DNA from 2 places in the Nonomuraea insulae genome. Region 1 is predicted to be linked to the other one. Evidence: riboswitches for the same ligand, from Rfam matches in the RefSeq annotation. Region 1 holds a riboswitch; the other holds the start of a gene.
The links. A riboswitch is a leader RNA that binds a small molecule or an ion and turns the genes downstream of it on or off. The one in region 1 is predicted to bind S-adenosylmethionine.
Positions count from the first base shown of each region.

Region 2: it holds a riboswitch for S-adenosylmethionine, as region 1 does, so the genes downstream of both, thrC (threonine synthase) here and ACFPZ3_RS03845 (aminotransferase class V-fold PLP-dependent enzyme) in region 1, are expected to answer to the same signal.

Region 1 is NZ_JBHSPA010000006.1:225,327-244,576, forward strand. Features, by position in the region: gene panC (pantoate--beta-alanine ligase) at 1-623, opposite strand, end outside; gene ACFPZ3_RS03820 (Rossmann-like and DUF2520 domain-containing protein) at 646-1,536, opposite strand; gene ACFPZ3_RS03825 (chaplin family protein) at 1,849-2,076, opposite strand; gene ACFPZ3_RS03830 (SAM-dependent methyltransferase) at 2,264-3,226, shown strand; gene ACFPZ3_RS03835 (cytochrome P450) at 3,210-4,403, opposite strand; gene ACFPZ3_RS03840 (TerC family protein) at 4,403-5,146, opposite strand; SAM riboswitch class IV at 5,264-5,379, shown strand; gene ACFPZ3_RS03845 (aminotransferase class V-fold PLP-dependent enzyme) at 5,425-6,711, shown strand; gene ACFPZ3_RS03850 (DoxX family protein) at 6,785-7,435, opposite strand; gene ACFPZ3_RS03855 (NADH-quinone oxidoreductase subunit D) at 7,558-8,703, shown strand; gene ACFPZ3_RS03860 (acyltransferase family protein) at 8,700-9,827, shown strand; gene ACFPZ3_RS03865 (hypothetical protein) at 9,820-10,005, shown strand; gene ACFPZ3_RS03870 (DUF3180 domain-containing protein) at 10,002-10,457, opposite strand; gene folK (2-amino-4-hydroxy-6-hydroxymethyldihydropteridine diphosphokinase) at 10,454-10,957, opposite strand; gene folB (dihydroneopterin aldolase) at 10,954-11,319, opposite strand; gene ACFPZ3_RS03885 (nuclear transport factor 2 family protein) at 11,309-11,755, opposite strand; gene folP (dihydropteroate synthase) at 11,752-12,609, opposite strand; gene folE (GTP cyclohydrolase I FolE) at 12,668-13,246, opposite strand; gene ftsH (ATP-dependent zinc metalloprotease FtsH) at 13,243-15,237, opposite strand; gene hpt (hypoxanthine phosphoribosyltransferase) at 15,465-16,016, opposite strand; gene tilS (tRNA lysidine(34) synthetase TilS) at 16,027-17,028, opposite strand; gene ACFPZ3_RS03915 (zinc-dependent metalloprotease) at 17,188-18,264, opposite strand; gene dacB (D-alanyl-D-alanine carboxypeptidase/D-alanyl-D-alanine endopeptidase) at 18,311-19,250, opposite strand, start outside.
Region 2 is NZ_JBHSPA010000100.1:357-11,289, reverse strand. Features, by position in the region: gene ACFPZ3_RS59620 (lipid-transfer protein) at 1-543, opposite strand, end outside; gene ACFPZ3_RS59615 (Zn-ribbon domain-containing OB-fold protein) at 540-941, opposite strand; gene ACFPZ3_RS59610 (S8 family serine peptidase) at 967-2,103, opposite strand; gene ACFPZ3_RS59605 (hypothetical protein) at 2,100-2,708, opposite strand; gene ACFPZ3_RS59600 (SAM hydrolase/SAM-dependent halogenase family protein) at 2,791-3,597, opposite strand; gene ACFPZ3_RS59595 (DUF3263 domain-containing protein) at 3,715-4,014, shown strand; gene otsB (trehalose-phosphatase) at 4,054-4,821, shown strand; gene ACFPZ3_RS59585 (hypothetical protein) at 4,849-5,421, shown strand; gene ACFPZ3_RS59580 (MFS transporter) at 5,479-6,654, opposite strand; gene ACFPZ3_RS59575 (alpha,alpha-trehalose-phosphate synthase (UDP-forming)) at 6,656-8,080, opposite strand; gene ACFPZ3_RS59570 (RNA polymerase sigma factor) at 8,112-8,666, shown strand; SAM riboswitch class I at 8,746-8,889, shown strand; gene thrC (threonine synthase) at 8,903-10,135, shown strand; gene ACFPZ3_RS59560 (MoaD/ThiS family protein) at 10,160-10,435, shown strand; gene ACFPZ3_RS59555 (cold-shock protein) at 10,676-10,876, shown strand.

The DNA.
Region 1 (19,250 bases):
GCCGCGCCCGCCCGCAGGGCTCGCGAGAGCGACAGCGCCACCCGCCGCTCGTCCTCCGACAGGTAGCGGTTGCGGCTGGACAGGGCCAGGCCGTCGGGCTCGCGCACGGTCGGGGCGCCCAGGACCTCGATCGGCAGGTTGAGGTCGGCGACCATGCGGCTGATGAGGGAGAGTTGCTGGGCGTCCTTCTGGCCGAACACCGCCAGGTCGGGCTGGACCAGGTTGAACAGCTTGAGCACGACCGTGAGCATGCCGTCGAAGTGGCCCGGCCTGAAGGCGCCTTCGACGATCCGGCCCATCTCGCCGGAGGAGATGCCGATCTGGCGGTCGGGGGCGTACATGTCCTCGACGGACGGGTGGAACACGACGTCCACGCCCTCGGCCCGGCACACGTCGAGATCGGCCTCAAATGTACGGGGATAGCGTGAAAAATCCTCGTTAGGCCCGAATTGCAGGGGGTTGACGAAGATGCTCACCACGACCTGATCGGCGCGCACCCGGGCCTGCCTGATCAGCGACCTGTGCCCCTCGTGGAGCGCGCCCATGGTCGGCACCAGCGCCACCGGCCCGGCACGGCGCGCCTTGACCAGGTCTTCCCGGTTCCTGGCGACGATCAGCTCCATAACTGCCCTCCGAACGCGACGGTCAGGTCCATATATTGCCCCCCAGCGCGTCGAGGAGCCGCTCCGCCTCCTCCGGTTTGAGCAATCCCGCGGCCAGAGCGCGGTCAGCGGTGAGCCGGGCCAGCGCGATGTAGGCGTCGGCCGCCTCGGGGGCCGCCAGGATCAGCGCGTCCACGTGCTTGCGCACCGTTCCCGCGTCACCGCGTACGACGGGGCCGGTCAGACCGGCGATGCCCAGCCGCAACACGTTGTCGAGCGCGGCGCCGAGCAGCGGGCCCAGCATGCGGCCAGGATGTTCGACGCCGATGCCGCGCAGCAGGTCGGACGACTCCGCGATGAGCGTGACCATGTGGTTGGCGGCCCCGGCCAGGGCCGCGTGGTAGAGCGGGCGGTCGGCGTCGGCGATCCACACCGGCTCGCCGCCCATCTCGATCACCAGCGCCTCGGCCACGGGGCGCAGCATCTCGGGAGCGGTGACGCCGTAGGAGATGCCGGTGAGCTTGTTGAGGTCGTCGTCCCTGCCCGTGAACGTCATCACCGGGTGCAACGCGAGCGGCAGCGCCCCGGCCTCGGCCGCCGGGTCGAGCACCGACAGCCCGTAGGCCCCGCTGGTGTGCGCCAGCATCTTGCCCCGGAGGTCGGCCCCGGTGGAGGCCAGCCCGTTGACCAGGTCGGGCAGCGCGTCGTCGGGCACCGTGAGCAGGATGAGCTGGGCCGCCGCGACCACTTCGTCGGGCCTGGACGGCGTCACCCCGAGCCGGTCGGCGGCCCATCGATGCGAGTTGTCCGACACGCCGCTCGCGGCCACGATCCGGTGCCCGGCCTGCGCCAGCGCGGAACCGAGAGCCGAGCCGACCTTGCCCGCCCCGAGAACGCCGACAGTCAGCCGGGCCGGCCGATCCCCTGCGTCCATGACGTCTCACCCCTGTCGAACGTGATGGCACTGCCGACCAGGGTAACGGCCTCTTGGAGTGGCGAGCGTGACCGGCGTTTTGCCGCGCGTTGAGTTAACGACAAAAACGACAAGGGCATACGAATCGTGCACCCCCTGTCGAAAGAGATGAGGAGAGGGGTTCATCGCATGGCAACGGGCGCCGAGTCCCTGGATTGAGACGCGACGCCCGCACGGTGACCTCTTGGAGGTGCGCCGACTGGTCATCCGCCGAGTGACCAGCCGGGACCCGAGTCCGGGCCGGCCTGCGCCGGTCCGGACTCTTTAGCTATGTCAGTGGTGGCTGGGCACGTAGGCGTTCGCGCCGCCCTTGCAGCCCGCCACCGCGACGCCGATGACGGCAACGGCGTTGCCGCAGATGTCGATCGGGATGGCCACGGGGATGTGAAGCTGGTTGCCGGAGGCCACGCCGCCAGCGCCATTGGTGATGTCGGCGTGCGCCGGAGCGGCGAGCGACAGCATGGCGACGGCTCCGGTGACGACCAGGACCTTCTTCAGCACGAGGGCTCCTCTCGGTTTCGCGGCCTGGGCCGCGGGTGCTTGCTCTGAAGTGAAGGGCTTCGCCACTTGGGGGTTGGCGTAACGCAATCACTCGATGACAATGGGTAAACGTTAGCGCAATCTGAGGACGTTGAGTAGTCATATGATGACGGTGCGTATCGCGTACGAGTCATGAGATAGTCCAGACATGTGGCTCACCTGGCGCGCCGCAACGGAGCGCGCGCTGTATGGCGAGGAGGGCTTCTACCTCCGCGAACGCCCGTCAGGCCACTTCCGCACCTCGGTCAGCGCCTCGGCGGCCTTCGCCGAAGCCGTGCTGGCGCTGCTCGCGGAAGTGGACGCCGAACTGGGCGAACCCGACGTGCTCGACCTGGTCGACATCGGAGCGGGCGAGGGCGTGCTGGTGACCCAGGTGCTCGAAACCGCCGAGCCCGCGCTGCGCGAGCGGCTGCGCGTCACCGCCGTGGACCTCTCACCCAGGCCGGAGGGCCTGCCCGAGCGGATCGGCTGGTCCAGGAGCCTGCCCGTCGACTTCGCCGGGCTGGCCATCGCCAACGAGTGGCTGGACAACGTGCCCCTCGACGTGGTCGAGCAGACACCCGACGGGCCACGGATGATCATGGTCAACGTGCACACCGGCGAGGAGCGCCTCGGCGGGCCGCTGCGCCCGGCCGACCGCACCTGGCTCGAGCGGTGGTGGCCGCTGCCCTGCGTGGGCTCGCGCGCCGAGATCGGCCGGCCCCGCGACCAGGCTTGGGCTTCGGTCCTGGTACGCCTCAGCGCGGGCCGGGCGATCGCCATCGATTATGCACACCCTGTGGATAACCGTCCGCTGCACGGCACGCTGACCGGTTACCGCGACGGCGCGGTCGTGGCCCCCGTACCCGACGGGACCTGCGACATCACCGCTCACGTCGCGCTCGACTCGTGCGCGTCGGCCGGGATCAGGTCCGGTGCGATATCCACAACCTTGTCCACACAGCGTGACGCGCTGCACAAACTGGGGCTCACCGGGGCACGGCCGCCCCTGGAGCTGGCGCACTCCGATCCGCGTGGTTATCTGCGCGCGCTGACGAGGGCCTCGGAGGAGGGCGAGCTGATCGACGCGTCGGGTCTGGGCGGGTTCGGCTGGCTCAGTCAGCGGCGGTGAGTTCCAGGGCCCGCAGGCCGCGGATGACGTAGCCGGGCTTCCACGTCGGCTCCTGGCGCAGCTCCAGCTTGGCCGCCCGGTCCAGCAGCGCGCCGAACGACTCCATGAGCTCGATGCGGGCCAGCGGCGCGCCCAGGCAGAAGTGGATGCCGGCGCCGAAGGAGATGTGCGGGTTGTCGGCGCGGCCCACGTCGAGCCGGTCCGGGTCCTCGAACACCGCCTCGTCCCGGTTGGCCGAGCCGAACAGCAGCGCCACCTCCGAGCCGCGCGGGATCCGCACGCCATGCACCTCGATGTCCTCCAGCACCCAGCGCTCGAACATCTGCAGCGGCGTGTCCCAGCGCATCAGCTCCTCGACGGCCGTGGGCAGCAGGGAACGGTCGGCGCGCAGGCGGGCCAGTTCGCCGGGGTTCCTGAACAGGGACCACCAGCCGTTGCCCGTCACGTTCACGGTGGCCTCGTGGCCGGCGTTGAGCAGCAGGACGCAGGTGCCGACCAGCTCGTCCTCGGTCAGCTCCTCGATCTGGGTGAGCGCGCTGATCAGGTCTTCCCCGGGGTTCGCGCGGCGCTCGGCGGCCAGGGCCCTGAGATAGCCGGCGAACTCCGAGGCGGCGCGCACCGCGGCGTGCTGGGCGTCGGGGGCCGGGTTGAGCTCGTACATGAGGCAGATGTCGGCCGACCAGGGGCGCAGCAGGTGGCGGTCCTGGTCGGGGATGCCGAGCATCTCGGCGATGACGGTCACCGGCAGCGGCTCGGCCACCTCGGCGATCAGATCACCGCCGCCCTTGTCCACGTACGCCTCCACCAGGCTCCCGGCGATGGCCCGGACGCGGGGCCGCAGCGACTCGACCATGCGCGGCGTGAACGCCTTGGAGACCAGCCGGCGCAGCCGGGTGTGCACCGGCGGCTCCACGTCGAGCATGCCCGCCCTGATCACCCGCCAGAAGGGCTCCTGGAACTCCGGCTCCCCCGGCCTGCCGAACTCCTCGTGCGTGGCCGTGTGCAGATAGGAGCGGCCCAGACGGCGGTCTCTGAGCAACGCGTTCACGTCGGCGTGCCGCGCGACGAGCCACTGGCCGGTCGGCTCGAAGTAGCTGACCGGCGCCTGGCGTCTCAACTCGTCGTACGCCCGGTACGGGTACGCCACGAAATCCGGATTCCAAGGATCAAAGCCCACTAATCCATCTTAGGAGCGGGAACCTCCTTCTTGGCGTTCCTGCCGCGCATCCGGATGTTGAGCAACTCCACGACGACCGAGAACGCCATCGCGAAGTAGATGTACCCCTTCGGGATGTGCTGGTCGAGGCCCTCCGCCACGAGCACCACGCCGATCAGCACCAGGAACGACAGCGCCAGCATCTTGATGCTCGGATGCGCGTCCACGAACCGGCTGATCGGCCCGGAGGCGAACAACATCACCACCACGGCCACCACGACGGCCGCGATCATCACGCCGAGCTGGTCCACCATGCCGACGGCGGTGATGACGGAGTCCAGCGAGAACACGACGTCCAGCACCATGATCTGCAGGATCACCGAGGTGAAGGAGACGGCGGCGGCCTTCTTGCCGTCCTCGCCGCTCGCGCTCTCCATGCTGTGGTGGATCTCCGTGACGCTCTTGCCCAGCAGGAACAGGCCCCCGAGCAGCAGGATCACGTCGCGTCCCGATATCTCGTGGCCGAAGAGCCCGAACAGCGGCTCGGTGAGCTGGACCACCCACGACAGGCCGAGCAACAGGAGCAACCTGCTGATCAGGGCCGCCCCGAGGCCGAGCACACGCGCCCGGTCCCGCTGTTCCGGGGGCAGTTTCCCGGCCAGGATGGAGATGAAGATGATGTTGTCGATCCCCAGCACGATCTCCAGGGCGACCAGGGTGAAGAAGCCGATCCAAATCTGCGGGTCGGACACCCAGTCCAACATCGGCATACCTCCATGACTCGGGGGGCTGACGGGGTTTCCGGTAGCAACGAGTCACGGGCCGGATAAGTTCGCGGGCTTGCGATTCCTGCCTGGGTGTCGGTTATAGTTCCTGGAGTAGGTCATGAGTGCCAGCGACAAGCCCCGGCTAGCTGGCCGGCAACCCTCGCGTCCGCGGCGGGGTGCCCCGGGTGAAGACCTGGTCCGCCACGAGGTGTGGTGGGCAAGCGCGGGCTCCGTGGTCGCTTCCAGGGGTCCGATGACCCCTGGGGAGTCGTGCCGTGTCCACTCTGACGATCTTCAACTCCGCCCGTACCGCCGAGACCCTCCCGGCCGCCGCCACCACGGGCAGGCCGATTCCCGCCGTGCTCGGCGCCGACCTGGAGGTTCCGGTCAAGGGGGGCAGGCTGGTGGGGTACGCCAACCTGGACTACGCCGCCAGCGCGCCCTGTCTGGAGCCGGTCAACGCGGCCGTCGCCGCCGCGCTCCCGGCCTACTCCAGCGTCCACCGAGGCGCCGGCTACGCCTCACAGCTCACCACCGCCAGGTACGAGCAGGCCCGCCACACCATCAGGGCCTTCGTCGGCGCCCGTCCCGACGACGCCGTGATCTTCACCCGCAACACCACGGACGCCACGAACCTGCTGGCCGGCTGCCTGCCCGCCGGGACCACCGCCGTCGTCTTCGACACCGAGCACCACGCCTCCCTGCTGCCCTGGCAGCACTCCGTACGGCTGGCGCCGCCCGCCTTCCCCGGCGAGGCCGTGCGCGCCGCCGACGAGGCGCTGGCCGGGATCGACGGGCCGAAGCTGCTCGTGGTCACCGCCGCCTCGAACGTCACCGGCGAGTTGTGGCCCATCGCCGCCCTGGCCCACATCGCGCACCGGCACGGGGCCAGAATCCTGGTGGACGCGGCGCAGCTCGTACCGCATCGGCGGGTCAACCTGACGGCGCTCGACCTGGACTACGTGGCCTTCTCTGGGCACAAGCTGTACGCGCCGTTCGGGGCCGGCGTGCTGATCGGGCGGCGGGACTGGCTGGCCGAGGGGGAGCCGTACCTCAAGGGGGGCGGCGCCGTACGGGCGGTCGGGGAGAGCACGGAGTGGCACGACGACCCCGAGCCGCGGCACGAGGCGGGCACCCCCAACGTGCTGGGCGCCATCGCGCTGGCCGCCGCCTGCGACGCCCTGACCGCCACCGGCTGGACGGAGCTGGTACGCGAGGAGGAGCGGCTGATCGCGCGGCTGCGGGCCGGGCTGGCCTCGGTCGAGGGTGTACGCGAGCTGTCGCTGTGGGGAGACGATCACCCGCGTGTGGGGATCGTGTCGTTCACCGTGGCCGGATACTCGGCTCGTGAGGTGGCCGAGGTGTTGTCCGGCGAGTACGGCATCGGGGTCCGCGACGGGAAGTTCTGCGCGCATCCGTTCGTGCAGCACCTGCTCGGCACTCGCGATGGGGGCTGTGAGGACGACACCGCCTCGGCGGTGCGGGCCTCGATCGGCATCGGCAGCACGCAGGAGCACGTGGACCGGCTGATCGAGGCCGTGCGGGACCTCGTCTCCCGCTGAGGGGCCGGTCAGCGGGACCTCGTCTCCTCCGCTGGGGTCAGGTCAGCGGGACCTCGTCTCCCGCTGACTTTCCTCAGCGGTTCGGCGGCTTGCGGTGTTGCGGCGGCTCGTCGGAGACCAGGGCGTCGATGTCGCGCATGTCCTCGTCGTTCAGCTTGTTGCGCGGGGTGGTCCCGGAAGCGGGTGCGGCCGGCTGCCTGGGCACGTTCGGCGGCTCGGCGGCCGTCGTCGACTCCGCGGGTGTGATCGGCCCGCCGGTGGTCCTGTTCGGCGCGTGGACGGCCAGTTCCTCCTCCGCCACACGCCGTTCGGAACGCCTGCGGAACATCGTGTTGAAGATGCCGTCCAGCCCGATCCGGCCGCCGCCCAGAGCCAGGAACAGCAGGCAGAGCGCCCCCAGCGCGCCCGGCAACTCCCAGCCGTTGTTCGCCGTCAGCACGCCGTTGCCCCCGTGCACGAACGCGATCGCGCCGAGCATGCCGAGCAGCAACAGCAGCGCCACAGGACGCACCAGCAGGCCGAGGATCAGCAAAATGCCGCCGACGGTCTCGACGACGGTGCTGTACCCGGCGGCCAGTCCGGGCATCGGGATCCCCATCTCCCTGAAACCCTGTGTCGTTGCGCCGAGCCCGCCCTGCCACTTCTGCCAGCCGTGGGCCGCGAAAATCACGCCGGTCGCGATCCGCGCGATCAACGCCGCCACATCAAAGAGAACTCTCTTCATAGTGTTTTCTCCCCCCGTTCCCGGTATTCCTCCCCATGTCCGGCTTCGGGATGCGTTTGCATGCCATCTCTTGACCAACCCCACCGCTGGATCACCAGGGGCTGCGGTGGCAGCATTGCCGTATGACGGAACGTGTGGTCGGAATCGGCGCGGGCGCGAAAGAGCTGGCCACCGAGGACATGATCCTCAACATCGGGCCACAACATCCCTCGACCCACGGAGTGCTCAGGCTCCGGCTGATGCTGGACGGCGAGCGCATCGCCAGCGCCGAGCCGATCATCGGCTACATGCACCGGGGCGCGGAGAAGTTGTTCGAGGTGCGCGACTACCGCCAGATCATCATGCTGGCCAACCGGCACGACTGGCTGTCGGGGTTCGCGAACGAGCTCGGCGTGGTGATCGCAGCGGAGCGCCTGCTGGGCATGGAGCCGCCGGTCAGGGCCGTGTGGGCACGCACGCTGCTGGCCGAGCTCAACCGGGTGCTCAACCACCTGATGTTCCTCGGGTCCTACCCGCTGGAGCTCGGCGCGATCACGCCGCTGTTCTACGCCTTCAACGAGCGCGAGCGCATCCAGGCCGTCATGGAGGAGATCTCCGGCGGGCGCATGCACTACATGTTCAACCGGGTCGGCGGGCTCAAGGAGGACCTGCCGCTCGGCTGGCTCGACCGGGTGTCCGAGACCGTCGCGGAGACCCGGCGCCGCGTGCCCGACATCGAGAACCTCATCCTGCACAACGAGATCTTCGTCGCCCGCACCAAGGGCGTGGGGGTGCTGACGCGGGAGCAGATCCTGCAGTACGGCGCCAGCGGTCCCATCGCCCGCGCCTCCGGGGTGGACTTCGACCTGCGCCGCGACGAGCCGTACCTGGCCTATCCGGAGCTGCCGGTGAAGGTCGTCACCCGCAGCGCCGGCGACTGCCACGCCCGGTTCGAGGTCCTGCTCGAACAGCTCAAGGTCTCGCTCGACCTGGCCGACGCCTGCGTCGAACGGCTGCGCTCGCTGCCTCCAGGGCCGATCAACCAGCGGTTGCCGAAGGTGCTCAAGGTGCCGGAGGGGCACACGTACGCGTGGACGGAGAACCCGCTCGGCATCAACGGCTACTACCTGGTCTCCAAGGGAGACAAGACCCCGTGGCGGCTCAAGCTGCGCTCGGCGTCCTTCAGCAACATCCAGGTCCTGCGCGAGATGTTGCCCGGGCATCTCGTCGCCGACATGGTGGCCATCCTCGGCTCCATGTTCTTCGTGGTGGGGGACATCGACAAGTGACGGCCCCTGAACGCGACAAATACGTCGACTGGCTGCGGGCGCTGAGCCTGATCGTCGTGGTGCTGTGGCACTGGGCGTTCACGATCCTGCAGTGGAAGCCATACGGCCCCGAGCCCACCAACCCGCTGGGCTTCACCTCCGGGTTGTGGATCTTCACCTGGCTGCTGCAGGTGCTGCCGCTCTTCTTCTACGTCGGCGGCCACGTCCACCTGCTGTCCTGGCGCCGGGCCCAGGCGCGCGGCACCGGCATCCACTCGTTCGTCTGGCGTCGCCTGCGCGGGCTGGCCTTGCCTGCGCTGTTCCTGTCCGGGGCGTGGATCGTCATCGGGGCGGTGGTGACGTACACGTTCGGGGTGGACTGGATGTGGCGGGTGGTGCTGCTGGTGCTCAGCCCGCTGTGGTTCCTCGCCGTCTACCTGATGCTGATCGCGCTGCTGCCGGTCGCGCTCTGGCTGCACAAGCACTACGACGTGCTGACCCTGATCTGGCTCGGCGGCGCGGCGCTGGTGGTGGACGTGCTGCGCTTCCGGTACGGGCTCGAGTGGGCCGGCTGGCTCAACATGATCATCGTCTGGGGGCTGGCCCACCAGGCCGGGTTCTTCTACGACCGGATCGTCCTGCTGCCCAGGCGCTACGACATCGCCGTGTTGTGGACCGGGCTGTTCGCCCTGTTCGGGCTGGTCTACTCGGGCATCTACCCGGGCTCGATGGTGGGGGTGCCCGGCGACAAGTGGTCCAACATGGCGCCGCCCACGTTCGTGATCGTGGCGCTGCTGCTGTTCCAGATCGGGGTCGTCGAGGTGTTGCGCCCGTCCATGGAACGTGTCCTGGAACGCCCCCGCTGGCGGCGCCTCAACGACTTCATCAACCGGTACGCGCTGCCGCTGTTCCTGTTCCACACCACCGGGATGGCCATTTCGCTGGGCCTGTCGTGGTGGTTGTTCGGCACCCTGGGCGACCAGATCCCGCCGGACATGAAATGGTGGCTCGAACGCCCGATCGCCATCATCGGGCCCCTCATCTGCACGACTCCGGTCATCTACCTCTTCGGCCGCCGCCGCGCCCCGGTCCGGCAAACGGCGGACAAGGACGCCGGCAAGTCCATAAGCTCGGAGCATGGCTGACATCGCCTTCCGGGCCAACGCAGAAGACGAGCGGATCATCCGCACCGCCCTGCGCGAAGGCGAGCGGCCGAGTGACGTCCTGCGCCGCGCGCTACGCCTGCTCCAGCGCGAGATGTGGTACGACCGCCTGAGCGCCGCCACGAAACCGGCCGTCGAAGGGCTCGGCGAGCACAACTAGTCGCGTTTCTGCTCCTCCGGCTCCTTCGGGATCCGGCAGGCGTGCTCCAGGTAGAGAGCGGCGCAGACCAGCACCACACAGGACACGAACGAGCCCGCCGCGACGATGAACTCCTCGCGCGGCGTCTCCCGGTCGAGGATCTGCACCGTGTAGAGGGCGAACCCGGCGAATATCCCGCCGAACGCCGCCCCCGCGTACGCCGACGCCTTCGCCAGCGCCGCCAGCCGGGCCACCGCCAGCGGCTCCACCGGCTTGGTGTCCGGCTTCCTGGCGATCCTGGCCTTGGTCGCCCAGCCGCTGTAGGCCTCGCCGATGGCCAGCAGCAGCACCGTGGGGATCGCGGTCCACGGCACAAGGGGCATGTCACCGTAGAACCGCCTGACCACCGCCCAGGTGATCAGCGCCAGGACCACGACGATGCCGACCAGGTGGCCGGGTTTGGTGAGCTTCAATCGGGCCTCTGCAGCTTCAGGTCGTCACGCAGGCGCACGCCCTGCTCCGCCAGCCCCGCCAGCAGCTCCGCCACCGGGCCGCGCCCGGGCACCACGCCCTGGGGATCGGCCTTCGACCAGGGCACGAGCACGAACTCGCGCTCGTGGGCCCGCGGGTGCGGCAGCGTCAGGTCGGGGTCGTCGCAGACGGTCTCGCCCACCACGATCAGGTCGATGTCGAGCGTGCGCGGCCCCCAGCGCTCCGCGCGCTCGCGGCCGAAGGCGTTCTCCACGCCCTGCGCCCGCTCCAGCAACGTGCGCGGCTCCAGCGTGGTCTCGGCGACCACGATCGCGTTGAGGTAGGGGCGCTGCCCCTCGGGCCCGCCGACAGGGTCGGTCTCGTAGACGGGGGACGCCTTGACGAAGTCCAGCCCAGGCGCGTCGAACAACGTGTCCACGGCACCCTGCAGCGTCTGGAACCGGTGTCCCAGGTTGCTGCCGAGAGAGAGCACGACCTTCATACGCGGCTCCGCTCGATCGTCACGATCACATCATCGAACGGCAGCGGGATCGGCGCCGCCGGTTTGTGCACACTCACCTCTACCTTGTGCACCAGCTCGCTGGCCAGACACACGTCGGCCAGACGCTGCGCCAGCGTCTCGATCAGCTCGACCGGCTCGCCCTCCACCACCTCGGCCAGCGCCTGCGCCAGCTCCCCGTAGTGGACGGTCTTGGTCAGGTCGTCGCCGGCCGCCGCCGGCGCGGTGTCGAGGAACAGCGTCGCGTCCACCACGAACTCCTGCCCGAGCTCCCGCTCGGCCGCGAGCACGCCATGTCTCCCCCGGGCGCGCAGGCCCTTGAGAGCGATGCGATCAGCGCTCAAGCTCGCCTTCCTCCTCCTCGTCGTCGTCCCCCTGAAGGACCGGCGAGCCGTGGTGCATCCACAGCCGCCAGCCCAGCGAGGTACGGATGTAGACGTTGCTGGCCACCACCTTGCCCGCGGCGAAGCTGGCCTCACCCTCCTCCCCCGCGGTCAGGATGTTCTCCACACAGGTCAGGACGGCCACGTCACCCAGCACGGTCGTGCTGACGTCGGTCAGCACGAACTGGATGTAGGTCGTGTTGGCCATGATCAGGGCCCACGACCGCAACACCTCGGAGCGGCCCGTCAGCAGGGTCCAGCCCGGGTGCACGCAGCTCACCTGGTCATCGGTGGAGTCCTCGGCCCAGATCTCGGTCATCTTGTCCAGGTCCGCGCTCTCGATCGCGGTATAGAACTCCTGGTTGACCGTCTCGATCGCGGCGGTGTCGACGCTCATGTGCCTGCTCCGGCTCTCTTCCATGCGGCTGCCACGCGCACGGCATCGGCGTTGGGACCTACCTCGTGCACACGCACGCACCACGCGCCGGCCTGCGCGGCGAGCGCGGTCACGGCCAGCGTGGCGTCGTCGCTGCGGCTGAACGGCCTGGGCGTGCCGTCGGGATCGGCCAGCAGCCGCCCCAGGAAACGTTTGCGTGAGGCCCCGATGAGCAGCGGATAGCCCAGCTCGGCCAGTTGCGGGATCCCCGCGAGCACCGCCCAGTTGTGCCCGGCGTTCTTGGCGAAGCCGAGGCCCGGGTCGAGCACGATCTGCTCCTCCGTGACGCCTTCGGCCAGCACCAGATCCACTCGTTTGCTCAGCTCCTCGCGCACCTCTGTCACCACGTCGGCGTAGACGGCTCGGGTGTCCATGTCATGGCTGTGGCCGCGCCAGTGCATCACGACGTAGGTGACCCCCGTCGCGGCCACCACGCGCGGCATCTCGGGGTCGGCCAGGCCGCCGCTCACGTCGTTGACGAGCTGCGCGCCCGCCTCGACCGCGGCCTTGGCCACCTCGGCCCGCATCGTGTCGACGCTGACCGCCACCCCCTCGGCGCGCAGCGCGCTGATCACCGGGACGACCCGGGCCAGCTCCTCCTCCAGCGACACCCTGGCCGCGCCCGGACGGGTGGACTCGCCACCCACGTCGACGATGTCGGCGCCCTCCTGGACCAGGTCAAGCCCATGCTGGATGGCGGCCGCCTCATCGAACCACTGGCCGCCGTCGGAGAACGAATCGGGAGTCACATTGACCACACCCATGACAAGGCACCGCTCCGCACCTCCCGGCACGTTGATGGGCACGCTAGTCATGGGCCAAGCCTAGGCGCTTCCCCACACCTGCTGACATCGTGGGTACCCCGTTCGGTCTTCAGCGGCCCAGGATGAGCGCCATAGCCTCGGATCGGGTGCTGTCGCTGGTGCGGAAGCTGCCGCGGACGGCCGAGGTGACCGTCTTGGCGCCCGGCTTGCGTACGCCCCGCATCGTCATGCACAGGTGCTCGGCCTCCACGACCACGATGACCCCGCGGGGGTCCAGCACGCTCATCATCGCGTCGGCGATCTGGGAGGTCATGCGCTCCTGCACCTGGGGGCGGCGGGCATACATGTCCACCAGGCGCGCCAGCTTCGACAGGCCCGTGACCTGCCCCTTCTCGTTGGGGATGTAGCCCACGTGGGCCAGGCCGTGGAAGGGGACCAGGTGGTGCTCGCAGGTCGAGTAGACCTCGATGTCACGAACCAGCACCATCTCGTCGTGATCGACGTCGAAGACCTTGTTGAGCACCTGTTCCGGCGTTTGGCCGAGCCCCGAATACTGCTCGGCCATCGCGCGGGCGACCCGGGAGGGCGTCTCGATCAGGCCGTCACGGTCGGGATCCTCGCCGATGGCGTAGAGGATCTCGCGAACGGCCTTCTCGATCCGCCCCAGGTCGACGTCGTGCTGTGTCACGCACTGTCCCCGGAGGGCAGGGCGTCCTGATGACCTGTGGTGAGCGAGCCGTTGGCCGACTGCTCCTTCGGCGTCAGGATCGGCGGGCGGTCGGACGGGAGTCGCTTGCCGTAGCCCGCGTAGGACGGGCGGTGCGCCTTGACCACCACGGGGGCGAAGATCTGCAGCACCTGGTCGCGGGAGAGCGTCTCCTTCTCCATGAGCTCCAGCACCAGGTTGTCGAGCACGTCGCGGTATTCGACCAGGATGTCCCACGCCTGGTCGTGCGCCGTCTCGATCATCCGGCGGACTTCCTCGTCGATCGAGGAGGCGATCTTCTCGGAGTAGTCGCGCTCGTGGCCCATCTCGCGGCCCAGGAAGACCTCCGCCTGCCCGGTGCCGAACTTACGGGCGCCGAGCTGCTCGCTCATGCCGTATTCGACCACCATGCGGCGGGCGACGGCCGTGGCCTTCTCGATGTCGTTGGAGGCGCCGGTGGTGGGCTCGTGGAAGACGAGCTCCTCCGCCGCGCGGCCGCCGAGCAACATCGCGAGCTGGTCCATCATCTCCGACCTGGTGGCCAGGAACTTGTCCTCCATCGGCAGCGTCATCGTGTAACCGAGGGCGCGGCCGCGGGACAGGATCGTGATCTTGTGGACCGGGTCGGAGTTGGGTAGCGCGTGCGCCACCAGCGCGTGACCGCCCTCGTGGTAGGCGATCATCTTCTTCTCCTTGTCGGACATGACCCGCGTCTTGCGCTCGGGCCCTGCCATGACACGGTCGATCGCTTCCTCAAGGGTGTCCATCGCGATCAGCTTCTGGTCGGCCCGCGCGGTGAGCAGGGCCGCCTCGTTGATCACGTTGGCCAGGTCGGCGCCAGTGAACCCGGGGGTGCGGCGCGCGATGACGTCGAGGTCGACGTCGGGCGCGAACGGCTTGCCGCGGCCGTGGACCTTGAGGATGCCCTTGCGGCCCTCCAGGTCGGGCCGGTCGACGGTGACCTGACGGTCGAACCGGCCGGGACGCAGCAGCGCCGGGTCGAGGATGTCGGGCCGGTTGGTCGCGGCGATGAGGATCACGCCGCCCTTGACGTCGAAGCCGTCCATCTCGACGAGGAGCTGGTTGAGCGTCTGCTCGCGCTCGTCGTGACCGCCGCCCAGGCCGGCGCCGCGATGGCGGCCGACCGCGTCGATCTCGTCGATGAAGATGATCGCGGGGGCGTTGGCCTTGGCCTGCTCGAACAGGTCGCGGACACGCGAGGCGCCGACACCGACGAACATCTCGACGAAGTCGGAACCGGAGATCGAGTAGAACGGCACACCCGCCTCGCCGGCGACCGCGCGGGCCAGCAGGGTCTTACCTGTGCCGGGCGGGCCGTAGAGCAGCACGCCCTTGGGGATCTTGGCGCCGATCGCCTGGAACTTGGCCGGGGCCTGCAGGAAATCCTTGATCTCCTGAAGCTCCTCGATGGCCTCGTCCGCGCCTGCCACGTCGGCGAAAGTGGTCTTGGGGGTGTCCTTGGTGATGAGCTTGGCCTTCGACTTGCCGAAGTTCATCACACGAGAGCCGCCACCCTGCATCTGGTTCATGATGAACAGGAAGATCAGCACGATGATGACGATCGGCAGGAAGCTCACCAGGAGGCTGAGCAGGATGTTCTCCTGCGGGACCTCGGTGGTGAAGCTCTTGGTCTTGCCCGCGACGACCTGAGCCTGGAGCTCGTCGGTCAGCTTGCTGCCGTAGCCGGTCACCCAGTCTGACTGGATCAGCTTCGTCGGGGTGTCACCGGCCTTGACCGGAACCGGGTTGACCAGCGTCACCTCGATCCGGTTGTCCTTGTCGACAATCTTGGCGTTGCTGACGTTTCCGGCGCGAATCTGCTGCAGAACCAAGGACGTGTCGGCCGACTTGTAATTTCCGCCGCCACTCCAAAGCTGAGTGACGAGGAGGAGCAGCACGACGATGCCCAGGATCCACAGCAGTGGCCCACGTGTAAATCGCTTGAGATCCATCCGATGCGGAACCCCTTGCGGGCCCGTCCCTTCCTGACCATGGCCTGGAACCCCGGGCTGGCCCGGGGCCGCGGCATCCGACACCGCGACTTCTGACTACCCGAAGGGGACGCGTGGTCACCCTCCCGGAGTCTGAAGGTACACCGGCACAGCACGCGGAGGGACCCGCCCGCTACACCGGTCTTGCCCTATCAACGTACGTCACGTTGCGCGATGTTCCCGGCCGGCTACTTATAAACGTGCGGAGCCAGCGTGCCGATGAACGGCAGGTTCCGGTATCGCTCCGCGTAGTCGAGCCCATAACCGATCACGAACTCGCTGGGAATGTCGAAGCCCACGTATTTGACCTCGATCGGCACCTTCACCGCGTCGGGTTTCCGCAGCGCGGTGCAGATCTCCAGGGAGGCCGGATTGCGCGACTTCAGGTTTTCCAGCAGCCAGTGCAGCGTCAGGCCGGAGTCGATGATGTCCTCGACGATCAGCACGTGACGGTTCAAGATGTCGGTGTCGAGGTCTTTCATCACGCGTACGACGCCGGAGGACCTGGTGCCCGCGCCGTAGGACGACACCGCCATCCAGTCCATCTGCACCGGCACGTGCAACGCCCTGGCCAGGTCGGCCATCACCATGACCGCGCCCTTCAGCACGCCCACGAGCAGCACGTCTTTACCCGCGTAGTCCTCGTCTATCCGGCCGGCAAGCTCTTTGATCTTGGCCTGGAGCTCGTCCTCGGGGATGAGGACCTTTTCCAGGTCATTGCCCATGTCGGCAGCGTCCACCTGTGGTTCCTTACGGGATAGGACTGATAGCGAGTATCAGGGTGCCATATCGCCGGACAGCGGACAGACCTCCGGGCAGGTCCACGGCCTTCTGCCCCCGCCAATGCGTGACCAGCCGGTCCACGGCCAGTATGTGGGTCGCGGACAGGGCGCCGGACGGAACCCCCGCGGCGATCGCCGCCCGCCGCAGCACCCGCCGCCTGACGGCGTCGGGCAGCTTGTCCAGTTCGGCCACCGCCACCTTTACCGACCCGCCGATATCGCTAAGAGCGCAATCCTGGTACGCCGTTTCCGCCCATGCATCGAGGGCGTCCGCGTCCTGCCTCGCCATCGCAGCGGTCCTCGCGAGCGCCTCGGCCACCCCCGGGCCGAGCTCCGCCTCCAGCAGGGGAAGCACCTTCCTGCGGACGCGGACCCTGGTGTAGCGGGGGTCCTCGTTGTGCGGGTCGTCCCAGGGGGTCAGGTCCTGGGCCCTGCAAGCCGCCACGGTGGTGTCTCTGGGGAGGTGGAGGAGGGGGCGGCGATAGCGGCCGGCTCTGGCCGCCATGCCGGAGAGCGAGCGCGGGCCGCTCCCCCTCGCCAGGCCGAGGAGGACCGTCTCCGCCTGGTCGTCCCTGGTGTGGCCGAGCAGCACGGCCTCCGCCTCCAGCCGGTCCGCCGCCTCCGCCAGGGCCGCGTACCTGGCCTCCCTCGCCGCCGCCTCGGGACCGCCCGCCGTCCCCACGTCCACGGTGAGAACCTCCGCCGGGGCGAGGCCCATTTCGCCGCCCGTCTCCGCCACCGTGCGGGCTCTTTGGGCCGAGCCTGGCTGGAGCTGGTGGTCCACGGTCAGCAGGCCGGCGCGGAGGCGCAGGCGGGGTGCCACGAAGGCCAGGGCGGCGGCCAGCGCCAGTGAATCGGCTCCGCCGCTGCAGGCCGCGAGGATCAGCGCGTCGTGCGGCACGTCGGCCAGCGCCTCCCGCACTGCCCTGCGGACGTCGGCTACGGCTGGATGTGGACCCACGCGTGCCATTCTCCCCCGCGCCGGCCGCGGTCTGCCGGCGTGAGGGTCAACAGGGCTCTCCGTGGCGGCGGGACAGTGGTGAAGGGTCAGAGGGCGTTTCCTGGAAGGTCCTCAGCCGGAGTGCGGCGGGTGGCAGGCCACGGCAGCGCGTAAAAGATGGAAGTGAGGTCAGGCCGGCAGAGCAGGAGTGCCGATGACGCGGCTGATCCAGGAGTCCGGGTCGGCGATCTCCTGGATCGTCGGGAGGGTCTCCGGGGAGGTCCAGATCTTGTTGAAGCCGTCCATGCCCACCCGGCCCACCACCGTGCGGACGAAGGCCGAGCCCTCCGCGTACTGCTTCATCTTGACCTCGATGCCCAGCAGCCGTCGCACCGTGCGGTCCACGCGGGAGCCGCCCTCGCGGCGTTGGGCGAACTTGGCGCGGATGTCGGCCACCGAGGGGACCACGGACGGGCCCACCGCGTCCATGACGTAGTCTCCGTGGCCTTCCACGAGGGTCATGACGGCGGTCAGGCGGTCGAGGATCTCCTTCTGGGCCGGCGACTGGATGGCGTCGATGAGGCTGCCCTCGCCGCCCCGCACCACGTCGGCGACCGTGTCGGCGGCGTTGCGGAGGCGTTCGAGGAGGGTGGGCAGGTCGAGGTCGGAGGCGAGCAGGAACTCGGTCATCTGCGAGCGCACGTATTCGCGCAACCACGTCACCCCGGTGAACTGCACCCGGTGCGTCTCCTCGTGGAGGCAGACCCACAGGCGGAAGTCGTGCGGGTTGACGTTCATCTCGCGCTCGGCGTGGACGATGTTGGGCGCGACGAGCGTGAGCCGGCCCGCGGCCTCCTGACCGGTGGGGTCGGGGGGCAGGAACAGCTCGTATTGCCCGAGCACGCGGGAGGCGAGGAAGGCCAGGACGGCCCCGACCTCGACGCCCGTGATGCGGGAGCCGACCGCGGAGACGATGGCCGGCGGCTGGTTGTCGCCGCTGCCCATGCGTTGTGTCAGCGGTTCGAGCACCACGCGGAAGCCCTCGACGTTGGCCTTGATCCAGCCGGGCCGGTCGACGACGGTCGCGGGCTGTGGCGCGGTCTCCGTGTGGATCTTGGTGAACTCCCGCACGTGGCCTTCGGCCTCACGTGACAGGGTGCGGAGCTCGGTGACGGCCTGTCTGGCCTCCTCCCGGCTTACCTGAGGACCGGGGCGCACCAGGCGCGTGCCGGTCGTGACGGCCAGATCCCAGTCGATCACCTGCATAACGTCCACCGTACGTGGTTCTCCCCGGCGCCGCGAAGGAGTGTCGTCAGGAACGCGAGACGATGGCGGCGAGACGGTCGAGCACGGGCTCGGCGGTGCTGGGCACCTGGTCCGCCATGAACGCGAACGTGACCAGCCGCCCGTCCTTCGTCGTCGCCATCCCGGCCAGCGTGTTGACGTTGTTGAGGGTGCCGGTCTTGGCGCGTACGAGGCCGACCTGGTCCTTGGCGTCGCGCTCCGTGAACCGTCTGCCGTTGCCGAGCGTGCCGGAGAAGCCCGCGATCGGCATGCCGGAGGCGATCGCGTGCAGGGCGGGATGGTTGGCGGAGCCGGACATGGCGAGGGTCTTGGCCAGGGCGTTCGGGCTGATGCGGTTGCGGATGGACAGGCCGCTGCCGTCCGAGAGCGCCACGTTCTGGGCGACTCCGAGACGCTGGAGCACGGCGAGCACGGCCTTGGCGCCGCCGTCGAACGACGCCGGCTGGCCTTCCTTGATCGCGACGTGCCTCATCAGAGCCTCGGCCATGTCGTTGTCGCTGCGGGTGAGGGTGTGTTCGACGAGAGCGTAGAGGGGGGCGGAGTCGACTCTGCCCAGTTCGGGGGCGCCGGCCTGGGCCTCGGCCGCGCGTACCGACCTGCCGACCGTTATCCCCTGCTTGGTCAGGAGCTTGGCGAAGGCGGCGGCGGCGTACTGCGGGGGGTTGGGGACACGGGGGGCTCTGAAACGGGGGTCCTGGCGGCCCTCGTCCATGGTGAGGGCGTAGACGGGGGCGACCTCGCCGTCGGGGACGATGTAGTTCGGCTTCCAGCCGGGGGCCTTCGGGGTGCCGGTGAAGAGCGAACTGTCGTACGAAAGGGTGATTTTGCGTACACCTTGGGCTTTGAGCTTCGCGGCGGTCCGGGAGGCGAGCGTCGCCAGGCTGGCCTGCTTGGGGTAGTCCGACTGCCGGGCAGAAGGGCCGGCGAGAAGCGGGTCGCCGCCTCCG
Region 2 (10,933 bases), on a different contig from region 1:
GTAGCGGGCCATCGGGTTGAGCGAGCCGGCCAGCGCGTTCTTGACCTTGACGGCGGCGAAGTCGGCCGGGGTGGAGCCGTGCAGGGCCATGCGGCGGCGGGCGTAGAGGGCGAAGTAGGCGGGGTTCGTCGCGCCGAGGAGGCGGAAGCGCAGCCAGTCGGGGTCGTCGGGCCGGTCGCCGCCCACCGGGGTGAAGAAGCCCTTGGGCGCCGCGTCCGCGCCGATCACGAGCGCGACGTCGCAGAGCCCGGCCAGGATCCGGGTGCGCGCGAGGTCCAGCGCCTGGGCTCCCGACGCGCAGGCCGCGTAGCAGGAGGCGACCCGGGCGCCCGACCAGCCCAGCGCCCTGGCGTAGGAGGCGCCGGAGACGAAGCCGGGGTAACCGTTCCTGATCGTGTCGGCGCCCACCACGTACTGGACGTCCGTCCACGCCACGCCGGCGTCCCGCAGGGCCTCGCGCGCGGCCGCCACGCCGTACTCCAGGAACGGCCGGCCCCACTTCCCCCACGGATGCATGCCGGTCCCCAGCACCACGACACTCATGCCACGCGCCCCCACATCCACACCAGCGGCCCGTCGGCGAGCGGGCCCGAGGTCAGCTCCAGCTCCATGCCCACCGCGAGCTGCTCCACGGTCAGGCCCTTGACCTGCCCGAGCACCACGATCCCCACCTCGTCGAGCTCCACCGCGGCCAGCGTCACCGGCTCGTACGGCTCCGCCGTCACGAAGGGCGCCGGCGGGGGATAGCAGGCGTTCGTGTACGACCACACCCGCCCCCGCCGCGGCAGCGGGAAGGCCCCCATGGACCCCGAGCAGCGCGGATTGGGGCACGACTCGGGCCGGGGCGGGAAGCAGACCGTCGAACAGTCCGCGCACCGGGTGCCCAGCAGGCGGACGCCGTCCTCGTCGATGGCGAACCAGCCGTCGATCGCGTACGTCATAGCCGGAGTATCGCACAAGCGCTTGCTAGGTATAATCCCTTCCGCGCCGCCGATACCGCATGACCACCCGCGCCGACATCACCGCCAGCAGCATCACCATGCCCACCACCACCGGCACCCGGGAGGCGGGCCCCGGCCCGTCGCCGAAGTACAGCCCCGGCCGGGCGAGACCGGAGGCAGGCACGTCCATCCGATCGGCCGCGCGCAGGGCGAGCAGCGCGTCGACCACGCCGTGCCCGTACTCGGGGCTGTAACCGTCGGAGGGCCGCCGCCTGGTGCCCTGCTCGATGGCCATCCGCACGTGGTAGGGGGACATGCCGGGATGCGCCGACCTGATGAGGGCCGCGATGCCCGCGACCATGGCGGCGGCCGAGCTGGTGCCGTCGCCGACCACGTACGAGTCGCCCCCGTCGGCCGTGACGATCTCCGTGCCCGGCGCGACCACGGACACGTAGTCCTGCCTGTTGGAGAACCCGGCGACCTTCATCCGCTGGTCCACGGCGCCCACCGCGATCACCCCCGGGTACGCGGCGGGGAAGTTCTTCCTGTTCCCCGCCGCCCCGTCGTTGCCCGATGAGGCCACCAGCACGGCGCCCTTGCCGATCGCGTACTGGACGGCCTCCTCCTCGGCCGCCGCCCCCTCCCAGGCCCCGCTGCCGCCGCCGAGCGACATGCTGATCACGTCGGCGCCGTGGTCGGCCGCGTACCTGATGCCCTGGGCCAGCGCGTCGCGCCAGCCGGTGCGCTGTTTCGCGCGCAGCGGGTCGCCGTTCTCCAGCGTGACCCGTACGGACAGGACCTCGGCGGCGGGCGCGACCCCGAGCACGCCGCCCTTGCGGTCGTCGCCGTGCCCGCGCCCGGCGATCAGGCTGGCCATGGCGGTCCCGTGCGGCCCCCACAGCCCCTTGCCCGCGCCGGTCAGGTCTGGGCCCTGGACGACGGCGCCCGTCAGGTCGGGGTGGCGGGCGTTCACGCCGGTGTCGAGCACGGCCACCAGCACGCCATCGCCCTTGCTCGACCGCCACGCCTGCGGCAGGCCGAGCGCGCCGAGTTGCCACTGCCCGGCCCGCGCGGCCTCGCCCATGTCGTCGGCGGCGGCGCCGGGGGCGCCGGTGGAGACGACCAGCCCGGCCAGCAGGACGGGGAGGATGAGCCGCCTCATCGGGTCAGCGCCCGGTGCAGCGCCGTGGCGACCTGCCTGGCGGCGTCGCGCAACCGTCGCACGACGCCGTCGCCCGGCTGGTAGGCCCGCCCGTCCGCGTAGCCCGCGGCCGTCGCCACCAGGTAACGCTCCTCGGAGGCGAGCACCACGCCGGTCATGTACTGCCGGTCGCCGAACGACTCGGCCGGCCCGCCGGGGAAGGCCACGGGGCGCACGGTGGCGGGCCGGCCCATGCCGTGGGGGCCGAGCACCGGGCCGTCGAGGACCGCGATGCCGACGGTGACGACGAAGGTCTGCGTGCTGTCGGCGTAGGTGGCGCGTAAGGCGGTACGGCAGCCAGAACGTACGGCGGCGGCCTGGAAGGCGGCCGAGCAGGGCGCCTCGGGGGCGACCCCGGCCAGCACGTACGTGACCCGCGCCCCCGAGGGGCTGCGGCCGGGCACCGCGGCGGGGAAGACCTGAGCCACCGGCCACGCCTGCCAGCGCTCTGAGACGGGCGGCGCCGGCGAGGGCCAGACCGCGGCCATTACGGACATCAGCACAACGGACAGGTGGTACACGTCGACCTCGAACGGGAGGGGAGGGACCTCCGATCTGCTCCGCATTCTGACACGTGAGCGCTCTCTCAATCCGACGCTTCGGTAAACAGACCGATACGCGGAGTAGTTCCGATCTGCGTCATATGTCCTACGGTGTGGGTGAAAGTCTGACATGTGCCCCAGGTGGGAGCCCCAGTTGCTGAGCCGCGTCGCCGGAGTTGACCGCGATCGCGACCAGCCCCGCCGAGTCCGCGAAGGCCACCAGCTCCCCTGGCGGCACCGCCGCGTACGTCTCCCGGTACGGCAGCGCGAGCTGCCGCCGCCCCAGCCACACCCCGAGCGTGTCGCCGATCCGCACCCCCAGCGCCTGAAGGTCCCCGGCCGCGATCGAGAGCTGCGTGTTCCCGTAGCGGTCCACGGACACGACCTCGCCCTCCACCGAGCCCTCGCGCAGCAGCGAGGTCGGCTCGGGCAGCGAGACCAGCCGGGCCACCGGCACCTCGGGCCCCAGGTCCGCCGGTCGCACTCCGCCGGACAACCGCCCCGCGACCGGCGAGAACACGTCCCGCCCGTGGAAGGTCGGCGAGACCGGGTGCAGGAAGTAGTCGGCGTTGCTGATCTCGTACGCGGCCAGCGCGCCGCCGCTGGCGTGCACCGCCCACGACAGCAGTCCGTTGTCGGGCCCGATGAACACCCGGCCGCCGGCCTCGACGGCCACCGCCCGCCTGGCGCCGCCCGCCCCCGGATCGACCGCGCCGATGTGGATGCCCTGTGGGAGGTACGGGATGGTCTGGGCGAGAACCGCCGCGCCGCGCCGTACGTCACCCGCGGGGATCAGATGGCACACGTCGATCACCCGGGCTTCTGGCGCGATCCCGGCAATCACTCCATGACAGGCCGCCACATAACCATCCTCGAGCCCATAGTCGGTGAGGAGGGTGATGACTGAGGTCACATTTGGCGACTGTACGTCTCCCAATCCGCCGTGAACAGCCGCACTCGGCACATTACGATGGCCACGGGCCGCGTGCGGGCGATGTGATCGTCGCCCGCCCCTTTCGAGGAGGACACCATGGGAGCACCGCTCAGCGGTGACAATGCTGCCCAGGAACCGTCCCGACAACCGCTCTCGGAACGCGACATCGAGCTCCTCGCCTTCGAGCGCCAGTGGTGGCGCTACGCGGGCGCGAAGGAGCAGGCCATCAAGGAGACCTTCGGGTTCTCCGCCACGCGCTACTACCAGGTGCTCGGAGAGTTGATCGACAGGCCGGAAGCGCTCGAGCAGGACCCCATGCTGGTCAAACGCCTACGCAGATTACGCTCCACGCGGAGGCGCGACCGCGCCGCCAGAAGGTTTGGCATGCGTCCCTGACCGGCTGGGTACGGCAGCCGCGTGAGGAACATCCCTGGAATGGAAGCGATCTTCAGTGATCCGGCAGGCGCCGTGATCGGGCTCGACTTCGACGGAACCCTTTCGCCGATCGTGCCCGACCCCGCCACGGCCGTGATCCACCCGAAAGCGCCCGAGGTTCTCGCCGACCTGGGCAGGCACGTCCTCGCGGTGGTCATTGTGACCGGCAGGCCCGCGGCCACCGCACTGGAGCTCGGGCCTGGCCTGGCCGACGTGCCGGGGCTCGTCGTGCTCGGCCACTACGGCTTCGAGCGCTGGGAGGGCGGGCGGATCTCCGCGCCCCCGCCCCCGCCGGGTGTGCCGCGCGCCGAGGCCGAGCTGCCGCTGCTGCTCGACTCGCTCGGCCTGCGCGAGGTGAGCGTCGAGGACAAGGGCAGGGCCGTGGCCGTGCACACCAGGCGCAGCCCCGACCCGGAGGGCGCGCTGGCCCTGTTGCGCGAGCCGCTGGCCAAGCTGGCCGAGAAGCACGACCTGGTGGTCGAGCCGGGCCGCATGGTGCTGGAGTTGCGCCCGCCCGGCATGGACAAGGGACACGCGCTGAGCCTGTTCCTGGCGGAGCGGGCCGCGAGGTCGGTGTTGTTCGCCGGCGACGATCTGGGCGATCTGGCCGCGTTCGACGCCGTACGCGATTCCGGGCTGCCTGGCGTGACCGTGTGCAGCGGCTCCGCCGAGGTGACCGCGCTGGCCGAACGGGCCGACATCGTGGTGGACGGCCCCGAGGGCGTGGTGGCGCTGCTGGGCGAGCTGGCCTCCGCGTTCAGCCGTTAGCAAGCCGCGATCTCTAGAGTCGGGCGCATGTTCAAGCGCCGCCTTGCCGTCGCGGGTGTGGCCGCGGCCACGCTCGTGTCCCTCTCCCTGCCCGCCGCCGCCGCTCCCGCCCAGCCGCTCAAACTCAGAGGCATGACGCTCCACCTCCCGAGCAAGTGGAAGGTCTACCGGGTCAGCCCCGACTGGACCCGCGTCGTCACCGGCAAGTGCGCCCATCCCAAGGGCGGCTACGGCACTCCCGGGTGCGACAGCTTCTGGGTCCTCGGGCCCAAGGCCATCAAGCAGGGGCAGGAGATCTTCAACCCCTACACCGGGAGCAATCCCTTCTACCCCGCCACCGACGTGCAGCAATGCCCGGCGAACGGCAAATGGGGCCAGTCCGTCGACAAGATCAAGTTCAAGGGCCTGCGCCAGGTCGGCCCCGGCCACAAGGCCGCTTACCGCGAGTGGAAGTTCACCTGCGCCTCGTACTCGGCCGGTGGGGTGAAGTCCCGCTACATCCAGCGCGAGTGGTTCCTGCCGAAGACCAGGATCCTGGTCGTGGACCAGTGGAACACGCCGGGCCTGTCCGACGTGCTCAAGCGTGCCGACTGGAGCTGAGCACCCCGGCGGCGTGCTCAAGCGCGCCGACTGGAGCTGAGCACCCCGGCGGCGTGCTCAAGCGCGCCGACTGGAGCTGAGCACCCCGGCGGCGGCCAGGCCGATGAGCACCGGCACCATCAGGAACGCGTTCCCGGTGCCGAAGCCGTCGGCGAGCGCGCCCAGCACCAGCGGGCCGATCGCCATGGCGGCGCCCGCCCAGATGGGCGAGGCCGCCGCCGCCAGGTCCGCCCGGCCGCCGGAGTGGGCGATCAGCGCGGCCAGCGCGAGCGGGAAGTGCAGCGAGGCGCCGAGCCCGCAGACGACCAGCCCGGCGTACGACAACACCGGCTGCGTGCTCAGCCAGAACACCAGCCAGCCCGCGAACGTCACCGCCAGCGCCCCGGCGAACAGCCGGGCCGGCGGCAGGCGCAGCGCGAGCTGGGCCCCGGCGAACCGGCCCGCCGCCAGCCCCGCCACGAACGCCGTCAGCCCCGTGGCCGCCACTGCCACGCTCACTCCCGTACGGGTGGCGAACAGGTCCGCGGCCCACAGGTTGAAGGTGAACTCCAGCGCCACGCAGCAGAACAGCACCAGCCCCGCCAGGTGGAAACGCCGTCCTGGCCGCCCCGTGACCGCCGCGCTCCCATCGGGGCCCGGTGGCCGCGCGGCGGGCCAGACGCGGCCCATGGCCAGCGCGAGCAGCACGCTGGCGACCGGCGTGACCAGCAGCGCGGCCCGCCAGCCGAGCGCCGTCTGGGCCACCACGCTGAGTGCGAACGTCACGCTCATGCCCACGACGACCCCGACCGCGTTGGCCTCGCTGATCGCGGCGGGCCCCGCCTGGCCGTGGTGGTCGCTGAGCGCCGCCATGGACGTGTAGAGCAGGATCGAGCTGAAACCGCCGGACACGCCGTACCCGAGCAGCGTCAGGGGCAGGGCGTCGGTGGTCAGGACGATGAGCGGGCCCGCGTTCATGCCCGCCAGGCCGATCCAGCTCGTCGCGCGCCGGCCCAGCCGCCGGGTGAACAGGGGGAGCAGCAGCCCGGCCGCGATCGTGCCGAGGGCCATGGAGGTGCCGTGCAGGCCCGCCACGGTGGCCGTGGTGCGCTGGTCGGCGCGCAGGAGCGGCAGGGCGGCGCTGAGGCCGTACAGGTAGGTGGAGAACGTGGCGAGCTGCAGGTAGACGAGCCAGGTCGGGCGATCTCGGATCAGCCGGACCGACGATAAGACCCCTGCGGGCTCCCGTCTCATGTCAGGCCAGCGCTTCGAGCTGGGCGGCGAGCCATTTCTGCGGCGGCAGCGCGGTCGCGGCGGCGTGCAGCTTGTCGCGGCGCATGCGCCGCTCGTCCTCGGGCATGACCAGCGCGTCGTGCAGCGCGGTGGCCGTGCCGCTGATGTCGTACGGGTTCACCATGAGGGCGTGCTGACCCAGCTCCGCCGCGGCCCCCGCCTCCCGCGACAACACCAGCGCGCACCGCTCCGACAGGACCGGGCCCTCCTTGGCGACCAGGTTCATGCCGTCGCGGATGGGGTTGACCAGCAGCACGTCGGCCATCCGGTAGGCGGCCAGCGAACGCGGATAGTCGTCGTTGACGTTGAGTATCACCGGGTCCCAGTCCTCGTTGGCGTACTCGGACTCGATCTCCTGCGCGCAGCGCTGCACCGAGGCGGTGTACTCGCGATATTCGGGCAGGTCGTGGCGGCTGGGATAGGCGAAGGCCAGGTGCACCACGCGCCCGTGCCACTCCGGGTGGGCGGCGAGGAACTCGCTGTAGGCCACCAGGCCGCGCACGATGTTCTTCGACAACTCGGTGCGGTCGATGCGCACGATCAGCTTGCGGTCGCCCACCTGCTCACGCAGCGCGGTCATGTGCGACTCGACGTCGGGCTCGCAGGCCCGCGCCCACAGCGCGGTCCCGTCCACCCCCAGGCTGTGCACGCCGATGCGGGTCGTCCTGCCCTCGTAGGTGACGCTGCGCCCCACACGGTCGGCCTCCGCGCCCAGCAGACGCTCGCAGCAGTCCATGAACGCCTGCGCCCACCTGTCGGTGAGGAACCCGGCGTGATCGGCCCCCAGAATGCCTTCCAGGACCTCTCCCGCCACCTCGTCGGGCAGCAGGGAGAAGTATTCCGGCGGCGCCCACGGGGTGTGGCTGAAGTGCGCGATGCGCAGGTCGGGCCGTTCGGCGCGGAGCATCGCCGGGGTCAGCGTCAGGTGGTAGTCCTGCACCATCACGCGCGCGCCGTGCCCGGCCTCCTCGGCCAGCGCCAGCGCGAACGCGCCGTTGTAGTCGCGGTAGGACTCCCACTCGCGCTGGAACCTCGTGCCGAAGTTGGGCGAGTTGGGGATGTCGTAGAGCAGGTGGTTGACGAACCACAGGGTGGAGTTGGCCACGGCGTTGTAGGCGCGGTGGAACGTCGCGGGCGGGATGTCCAGCATCCGCAGCGGCCCTGTGTCGTATCCCGATTGGTCGACGCGGCCGCCGTCGGCCAGGCGGACGGCGCTGCGGTCGCCGTCGGACAGCGCGGCGCAGACCCACAGCACGCCGTCGTTCTTGGCCACTCCCGACAACCCCGAGACCAGGCCGCCACCACCGCGCTTCATGGTCAATTCGCCGTCGTCCGAGACGGTGAAGGAGACCGGCCCTCTGTTGGAGGCCAGCAGCACGCTGTTCATCAAGGCTCCCTTCGATCGTAGGATCCCAGCTATGGCGCTTGATGAGCTAACCGAGGAACTCGCCCGATCCGCAGCCGCTGGAGATCATCGCGCACTTGGCGAACTCCTGGCACGGATAGAGCCCGATGTGATGCGTCACTGCGCCCGGATCCTCCCCTATCGCCAAGACGCGGAGGAGGCCTCGCAAGATACGTTGCTGGCCGTGGCGCGCAATATCGGGCGGTTCGAAGGAAGGGCGAGGTTCAGCACCTGGCTGCACATCGTGACGGCCAACTGCGCGCGGACGACATACCGGTCGCTGAAGCGGCGGTCGGCCGAGCAGACCTCGGACGAGCTGCCGATGCAGAAGCCCGACGTGGGCCGGGTGAGTGTGATCGCGGGCTCCCGGCTCGACCTGCTCGACGCGATGGAGGCACTGGAGGCCGACAAGCCGGACCTCGCGCAGGCGCTGGTGCTGCGCGATATCGTCCAGCTCGACTACAACGAAGTGGCCGAGCAGCTGGGCATCCCGCTCGGCACCGCGAAGTCGCGTATCCACCAGGCCCGCAAATATGTGCAGGGCGTGCTGGGGGAGGACTACCGATGAGACCACTCGTCTCACATGTTGAGACGAGTGGCAATTTCGGGCACTTAAGAGGGTAGAGTCCTTTTCAACAACTGCATATTGCTCATCCAGAGGGGTGGAGGGACCGGCCCTACGAAACCCCGGCAACCCTCCCGGCTTTCGACACTCGCGACCTGGCGAGGCCGACCGGGACAAGGTGCCAATTCCGGTTCGCGGTCAAGGTGGCCGTGGGCGAAGATGAGGGAAGGCCTCGCTTCATGTCGCTCGACTTTGGTCCTGCCGTCGCTCTGTCCTGCCGCGAGTGCGGCACGCGTTACCCGCTGGGTCCCAGCTTCGCCTGTCTGGAGTGTTTCGGGCCGCTGGAAGCGGCCTACGACTTCGGCCAGGTGACCCGCGCGGACATCGAGTCCGGTCCAGCCAACATCTGGCGTTACCGTTCACTGCTTCCCGTGCCGGTCGATGTGGCCAGTAAGCCCAATATGAACCCCGGCTGGACCAAATTGGTCAAGGCCGGAAACCTCGGGCGAGCACTCGGCATCAAGTCCCTTTACGTGAAGGACGACTCCGGCAACCCCACCCACTCCTTCAAGGACCGGGTGGTCGCCATGGCCGTGGAGGCGGCGCGCAACTTCGGCTTCCACACCCTTTCCTGCTCCTCCACAGGAAACCTCGCGGGCGCCGTCACGGCCGCCGCCGCGCGGGCGGGGCTCGACGCGTGCGTGTTCATCCCGGCCAACCTCGAAGCGGCCAAGATCGCCATGGCCCGCGTCTTCGGTGGCAAGCTGATCGCGATCGAGGGGACCTATGACGACGTCAACAGGTTCTGCTCCGAGCTGATCGGCGACCCCCTGGGTGACAAGTGGGGCTTCACCAACATCAACCTGCGGCCCTACTACGCCGAGGGTTCCAAGACGCTCGCGTACGAGATCGCCGAGCAGCTCGGGTGGCGGTTGCCGGAGCAGATCATCATTCCCATCGCCTCGGGCTCGCAGCTCACGAAGATCGACAAGGGCTTCAAAGAGCTGGTGAAGCTGGGGCTGGTGGAGGACACGCCTTACAAGATCTTCGGGGCGCAGGCCGCCGGGTGCTCGCCGGTGTCCTCGGCGTACAAGGCCGGGCACGACGTCGTACAGCCGGTCAAGCCCAACACCATCGCCAAGTCGCTGGCCATCGGCAACCCCGCTGACGGGCCCTACGTGCTCGACATCGCGCGGCGCACCGGAGGGGCCGTCGAGGACGTCACGGACGCCGAGATCGTGGCCGCCATCAAGCTTCTGGCCTCGAACGAGGGCATCTTCGCCGAGACGGCGGGCGGGGTGACCGTGGGCGTGCTGAAGAAGCTCACCGAGAACGGTCTGCTCGACCCGGAGGCCGAGACCGTGGTGTTGAACACCGGTGACGGGCTCAAGACGCTCGACGCGATCAGCGACGACGCCGCGCCCACGGCCGTGATCCGGCCCTCTCTCGACGCGTTCCGCGCGACTGTCTGACAACCAGGAAAGGCGATTAGAACGATGAGCGTTTCTGTGCGGATTCCCACCATTCTGCGCACGTACACCGGGGGTAACGCGGAGGTCAGTGGCGAGGGCGCGACTCTTCGTGACGTGCTCGCCAAGCTCGACTCCGACTACCCGGGGATCGGCCCGAGAATTCTGGATGAATCGGGCAAGATTCGTCGTTTCGTCAACGTTTATGTTGGGGAAGAGGACGTCCGTTTCGCCGAGGGGCTCGACACTCCGGCACCAGAAGGCACACAGATCTCCATCATCCCGGCAGTCGCCGGCGGCTGAGTGCCGAGGCTCACCTTGAAGGCGCCCCAAGTGGGCGCCTTCTGCTTTTCCCCGGCCAATTCAACGTTGAAGGACCTTCGCTGCGAAGAAATAGGTGATTTGCAGATTGACTCTGTTGCCAAACCCCGTGCCACAGGTATGGTCGAGGGCGATCGTCTGACTGATTTCCGTTAAGTCATACGATTACAGGTCCCGCGGAGGAATGGGCGAGATCTGGGAGCCCAGTAAGAGGAGTCGGAAGTGGCGCAGGGCACCGTCAAGTGGTTCAACGCGGACAAGGGCTACGGCTTCATCGCGGTAGACGGTGGTAAAGATGTATTCGTCCATTACTCAGCGATCATGATGGACGGGTACCGATCTCTCGAACAGGGTCAGCGCGTCGAGTTCGAGATCACGCAGGGCCAGAAGGGACCGCAGGCGGAAGCTGTCCGTGCGGTCTGATTGACATCACTGGTTTGCACCGGGCGGGATCGCATGGCAGCGCAGTCCATGCGAGCC